Regions from separate parts of the Frankia umida genome, predicted to be linked through region 1. Evidence: predicted binding sites of a transcription regulator. Region 1 holds the regulator's gene; the other holds the start of a gene.

Region 1 (3,378 bases):
CGACGCCACCCTCGACGCACCAGATGTTGTGCCCAACCCTAGCGCACCACACCATGACTGGGGCAACAACCCCCCGCAGTGCCACGCTGGGACACCCGTGCGCGGATGGTCCGCAACCGTCCGCGAGCACCGCCGCGCCGGCCGGGACCGTGGGATACCGGCAGGTCACCGCGACAACCGGCCGGCCGCCAGGCCGAGGACTCAGGGTGTTCGACCCGTCGGGGGTACCCGGCCGCCACGCCCCACCACGACTGACACAGCCCGCTCCAGCCGGCGTTCGCGACCGCGCCGACCTCATTCCAGCAGCAGGAACTCACCGGGCACGAGATCGGGCGAGGACAGGTGGTTGACCCGCATCAGCCGGTCGACCACGACCCCGGTGTCGGCATCGGGATCGAGCGCGACGGCGATCTCCCGGAGGGTCTCCCCCGCCACGACCAGATGCCCGCGCCGCGGCTCATCCGCCCGCACCAGCGACGCACGCGGCACCATCACCATGAGCGCGGCCGCGACACACAACGCGATGACCGCGACGACGACCACCCGACCCCGCCGGGTCAGCCGCAGCGGCGGCTCGGCGCCACCCCCGACCCGGGAACCCGCCACGACCCCGGATGCCGCCACGGCTCCGGAAGCCCCCACCGTGCCCCGGAACCCCATGGACGGATGGCACGCCCACCCGCCGGCGCCACCGCGCCGCTGGGCCCGCACCACCGCCAGATCGACGACCCGTGTCGCGTGGTCCACACTCACGACAACCTCCCGGAGCGAGCGGACAGGAGCCGGTTACGAACTCCCGTTCGATCGAACTACTGGTCGATTGTGACACGGACCCGCGGGGAGAGGAAGAGACACGCTCGAACAGACGTTTGAGATTCCGCGACCGTCCGGTTACCGTCAAGACGATCAGGTGTGGACCGGACGATCCCCCCCGGTCGCGGACACTGCACGCCGTGGCGAGGCTGGGCACCCCAGGTGACCGGCGATCGCGTGGAATCACGGTCCGCGATCCGGGGTTGCCATCCGGCCACTACGCGGTATGCGACGAGGAGAGCGGTAAGCGATGACCACCCAAAGCAGGGGAACGCGCCGAGGCGGTGCCCGCGGCAACGTGCGGCCCTTCCCGGACAACCCCGCGGACGCGCCCGGACTGACCCCCCGGCAGCGCAAGGTGCTCGAGGTCATCCGGGCGGCCGTGGAGCGGCGCGGATACCCGCCCAGTGTGCGGGAGATCGGCGAGGCCGTCGGGCTCACCAGTACCAGCAGCGTGGCGCACCAGCTGAAGATGCTGGAGGAGAAGGGCTACATCCGGCGCGACCCGAACCGGCCGCGGGCGATGGAGGTGCTCGGCGCCGACCGCCCGCGCCGCGCCGGTGGCGGTGGGAGCGCCGCGACGGTGGTGCCGGCGTTCCCCGGCGAGGCGCCGGCCGCCCCCGGTGCCGCCAGCGATCCGCAGGCGACGTACGTGCCCGTGCTCGGGCGGATCGCCGCAGGTGGGCCGATCCTGGCCGAGCAGGCCATCGAGGACGTCTTCCCGCTGCCGCGGGAGATCGTCGGCGAGGGCACGCTGTTCCTGCTGCGGGTCGTCGGCGAGTCGATGGTGGGCGCGGCGATCTGCGACGGCGACTGGGTGGTCGTGCGCCAGCAGCCGGTGGCGGACAACGGCGAGATCGTCGCCGCCATGATCGATGGCGAGGCCACGGTCAAGCGCCTGCGGGTGCGCGACGGCAAGGTGTGGCTGCACCCGGAGAACCCGAGCTTCAGTGACATCCCGGGTGAAGGCGCGTCCATCCTCGGCCGGATCGTCGCGGTGCTGCGCCGGGTCTGACGGGCGATGGCCGGCCGCCTGGGGGCGGCCGGCCAGTTCGGGTGGAGGTCAAAGCCGGGGTGCCCGGCCCCCGCTCAGGCGCGGAACATGTCGAGATCCGCGGCGAGCGCCGGTGAGACCCGAGCCGTCAGGCGCGTGCCGTCACCGGTGTGTTCCTGACTCAGAACCTCGCCGATGGCGTGAATCCGCGAGACGAGGTCACCCCGCGTGTACGGGAGCAGGACCGTGAGTTCCACGTCCGGATGTGGCACCCGCAGGCTCAGGGCCTCGACGAGCGCGTTGAGGCCGTCTCCGGTGCGCGCGGAGATGAACACCGCGTCCGGGGCGAGCTGGCGCAGTTCGGCCAGCACCGTCGGTTCGGCCGCGTCGACCTTGTTGACGACGATCAGCTCGGGTACGCCGCCCGCGTCGATGTCGTTGAGGACCTCCCGCACCGCCGAGATCTGCCCGGCCGGATCCGCGGCGGAGCCGTCGACCACGTGCAGGATGAGATCGGCATCGGCGACCTCCTCCAGAGTGGAGCGGAACGCCTCGACGATCTGGTGCGGCAGGTGACGGACGAACCCGACCGTGTCGGTCAGGGTGAACGCCCGCCCGTCGGGCAGGGTCGCCCGGCGCACGGTGGGGTCAAGGGTGGCGAACAGCGCGTCCTCCACCAGCACTCCGGCACCGGTGAGCCGGTTGAGCAGCGAGGACTTGCCGGCGTTGGTGTAGCCGGCGATCGCCACCGACGGCGCCTCGCCGCGGCGCCGCGACGAACGCTTGGTCTCCCGCACGGTCGACATCTCGGCCAGGTCACGACGTAGCCGGGCCATCCGCGCCCGCAGCCGACGCCGGTCCGTCTCGATCTTGGTTTCACCGGGGCCGCGGGTACCGATCGGTGCCCGACCACCGCCGCTGGCGGCGGCCCGGGACATGGATTCACCCCAGCCACGCAGCCTCGGCAGCATGTACTGCAGCTGGGCGAGTTCGACCTGCGCCTTGCCCTCTCGGGACGTGGCGTGCTGGGCGAAGATGTCGAGGATCAGCGCCGTACGGTCGATCACCTTGACCTTGACGATCTCCTCGAGCTGGCGGAGCTGGCCCGGGGTGAGCTCACCGTCGCAGATCACCGTGTCGGCGCCGGTCGCGGCGACGACCTCGGCCAGCTCCCGCGCCTTGCCCGAGCCGACGTAGGTCGCGGCGTCCGGCCGGTCGCGGCGCTGCACGAGGGCGTCGAGGACGGCCGAACCCGCCGTCGTGGCCAGGGCCGCGAGCTCCGCCATGGACGCCTCGGCCGCCCGCAGCGAGCCCGACGTCCACACCCCGATGAGCACGACCTGCTCCAGTCGGAGCTGCCGGTACTCGACCTCGGTGACATCTTCGAGTTCGGTCGCCAGGCCCGGCACGCGGCGCAGAGCCACGCGATCCGCCAGGTCGAAACCATCACCCGAATCGGCGAAGAAACCAGAAAGCGCCGCCGTATCGTCGTCGGCGAGTTCGATGAGTGATCTGTCCATAGTGGACGCATCCAGGGCGTCGGCAGGAAGTGTCATACCATCCGTTCTCAA
Region 2 (3,378 bases), on a different contig from region 1:
TCGTCGAAGAGCTCCTCGAATCCCACGGCGGCGGATCGGGCCGCGCCGCTGGCGGCCTCATCGCCGAGCCCGGCGGCCGACGCATCGGCCACACCATCCACGGCCGGCCAGCCCAGCGCCCGCAACGCGGCATCGGCATCGCCCTCGGCCGCCGTCACCGCGGCCACGAGCACGCCGGCCGCTGCGTCCTTGGCCCAGCCCCCAGCCGGGAGCGCCGCGGCACCTGCGGCGGCACCCGCACAGGCCATTCCCGCGCCCGCGCAAGCGGCTGCCGCACCCGCTGCTGCCGCGCCGGCGCAGGCTGCCGCGCCCGCTCCGGTGCGGTCCGTGGCACCGGCGGCGCCCGCACCTGCCTCGGCGCCGGCTGCCACGTCGGCGAACAGTTCGTCGGCTGGCTGCCGGCCACTGAGCAGTACGGGGAGGTGCTACGAGGCGGGCCAGCTCTGCGGCAGGATCCACCACGGGCTGCTTGGTATCGCCGCCAACGGTGTGGCGATCATCTGCGCCGACAGCGGCGGCTGGCGGTGGGTCCGGGCATAGCCGGACCGGGCGTGGCCCAGAGCGTCAGCCGTTCGTGTCTCCGCTCGGAGGCGTTTGCCGGCCATCGACACCGTCCGCGATGGCCGGCGGGACGACATCAACCGTTCGCGACCTTGCCCGGTGTCGACATCACAGTGGCCCGGCGGCGAATGGCCGATGTTGCTACCCGGTGTCGCCACCGTTGTCGCCGGCGGGCGGGTCGAGGCGGGTGGCGGTCAGGACATCGACGAAGATGCGAAAGGCCAGGACCGCCATCGCCAGCACCAGCCCAACGACCACCACCGCGCGTACCGGTGCGCTGTCCGCCACGGCGCCGGCGAGGACGAGAACGGTCAGCAACACGGTGCACATCACCGCGACGGTCACGCCGAGGATGAACAGCCGAACCCGGGGTTTCGTCCAGAAGTAGCCGGGTTGTGGGCCGCCCCGGCGTGGCCGATGCTGGGCGCGCAGACGGTCCAGGTAGGCCGAGTCCCACATCAGCGCGAGCAGGAAGACCGGCAGGACCTGCGCCACTGTGGTGTACAGCTCCGTATGCACATTCACCTCGCATCGTCAGACCTGCACCGTATGGCCAGACCGCCATGTGTGCTGTCCGTCTTCGTCTGACCGTGCGACCGGTCGGCAGGCAGTCCGCTCGCCGGACCTTGGGTGGGTGTTCTCGGTAGCTCGTCAGCTTGGCGGACGGCCGCGCTCTGCGCGGCACTCCTTTCTGGGCCTGGGCCCTGACGGTCACAGATGTCACGGACTGTTACCCAGCTCCGGGTCGGTGTCCGAGCTACGTCGCCCGCGACGCCTGCTGCCCAGCGGGACGGCGGTGGGTGCAGTTCACCAAGGTCGTCTTTCTCTCCCTGGCGCCGGGTCGGGCATTTTGAATCACCGAGTGTAGCCCGACCTGTGCTTTTGTTCCATCGTGGTAGATGGTAGTGGTCGGGCGGCTGGAAGCGCTTTGGTTATCTATGGCTAGGTCTTCTCTAGACCGTTTGGGTTGGGTGCCGACCGCAGGACTGGTTATCCACAGGTTCGAATGGGTGTTCGACATGTGGGGCGGGGTGGGATATGGTCATTTTATGATCTTTCGCTCGGATGATTCTGCTGGCCTTGAGCCGTCTGGCAGCTCCGTTCCGGTTTCGCCTTCGCAGGCGGATCCCGGGGTTTCTCCTGGTTCTTCGGTGCCTGTTTCGGATGAGGGTGGAGGTGCTGCTTCTGGTGCTGTTCCTGACTGGTCTGGTGATGATTTTCGCGAGGGCGTTTCCGGCGGGAGTGGTGCTGGTGGTTCTGGGGGGTGGGTGGATCCGGAAGCGTTGGCGGGGGTTTTGTCGTCGGCGGTCGAGGATCTGGTGGTGGGGGAGGTGTGGCGATGGTCGCTGGAGGAGTTGCGGGAGGTTTTGTTGATGGTGCATGAGGTGGAGGCTCGGTTGGCGGCGCTGCGGGGTCGGGTGTTGGTGGAGGCGGGGGCGCGGGGGTTGGCGTCGGAGGCGGGGGCATCGGATTTGGCGGGATGGTTGGCGGCGCGGTTGTTGGTACCGCGGTTTGAGGCTAATCGGATGGTGAATCTGGCGCGGGAGTTGTTCGAGAGTCCGTATCTGGTGACGGGGGAGGCGCTGGCGGGGGCGCGGATCACCGCGGGTCATGCGCATGTGATCGTGGAGGCGATGGAGGCGTTGCCTCCCGAGGTGTCGGCGCAGGAGCGGGTGGAGGTGGAGCATTTTCTGGTGGAGCAGGGGATGCTGATGGATCGTCAGCAGTTGAAGAAGGCCGCCTTGGTGCTTCTGGAGCAGCTGACGCAGGTGGACAGGTCGCCGGGCGGTGCGGATCCTCATGAGGATGGTCGTACGGGTGAGCATTCCCGCGGTGATGGCAAGGCGAAGGGGAAGGCCGGCGCGGGTGAAAGCCAGACCGGCGGGGGTGCTGCCGACGGCCCGGCTGGTGAGTCCGGTGGCTCTGGTCGGGACGGGGAGTCAGATCAGAACGGCGGGTCCGGTCAGGCTGGTCAGAGTGGCGGGTCCGGTGGTGCAGCCAGGAGGGCACGGCGGGATCCGCGGGCGGCTCGTACGTTGTCGTTTTTCGATACGGCGGGTGGGACGACGCTGATTCGGGGGGAGTTGGACGCGGAGGGTGCGGCGCTGCTGCGGGCGGCAGTGGATGCGTTGTCGGCTCCGGTGCCGGCGAAGGACGGGATGCGGGATCCGCGTGGTGCGTCGCGGCGGAGGGCGGACGCTCTGGTGGAGTTCGTGCGGCGGGGGTTGTCGGCGAATGTCGGTCCGTCGGCGGGAGGGACGCGGCCGCATCTGCAGGTGACGATCGGCTGGGAGACGTTGTTCGGTGGTGGGAACGTGCCGGCGATGACGCAGTGGGGCGGGCCGTTGCCGCGGGAGGTGGTGGAACGGCTCGGATGTGACGCGGCGGTGACGCGGATCGTTCTTGATCCGGAGGGTGTTCCGTTGGATGTGGGTCGTACGAAGCGGGTGGTGCCGCCGAAGATTCGTACGGCGTTGGTGAAGCGGGATGGTGGATGCACGTTCCCGCATTGTGATCGGCCGGCTTCGTGGTGTGAGGCGCATCATGTGATCGGGTGGGAGGTGGGGGGTGTGACGGCATTGGATAATCTGACGTTGCTTTGCGATCAGCATCATGATCGGGTGCATCGAGAGCATTGGAAGATTGTGATCGACGGGGATCGTCGTCCGTCGTTTGTTCCGCCGGCTTTTATTGATCCGCTTCGTCGTCCGCGTCGTAATCCGAACTGCCAGCCGCTCCCGGATCTGTTCGGTGGGCTGAAGCTCTGAGGTCATTGTTCGAGATGGTAGGGGGAGTACCCTGGCTGGCTGCCCGCGG

The links. Region 1 encodes LexA, which represses DNA repair genes until DNA is damaged. Its sites were predicted from a motif close to CGAACNNNNGTTCG; they were not measured.
Region 2: MXD59_RS01600 (HNH endonuclease signature motif containing protein) is a predicted target of LexA. The motif match lies at 1,565-1,578, and genes of this name have one in related genera.

Annotation. Positions count from the first base shown of each region.
Region 1 is NZ_JALKFT010000008.1:171,666-175,043, reverse strand. It holds gene MXD59_RS10780 (LysM peptidoglycan-binding domain-containing protein) at 295-753, opposite strand; gene lexA (transcriptional repressor LexA) at 1,064-1,828, shown strand; gene hflX (GTPase HflX) at 1,903-3,363, opposite strand.
Region 2 is NZ_JALKFT010000001.1:400,492-403,869, forward strand. It holds gene MXD59_RS01590 (hypothetical protein) at 1-371, opposite strand, end outside; gene MXD59_RS01595 (hypothetical protein) at 703-1,086, opposite strand; gene MXD59_RS01600 (HNH endonuclease signature motif containing protein) at 1,581-3,329, shown strand.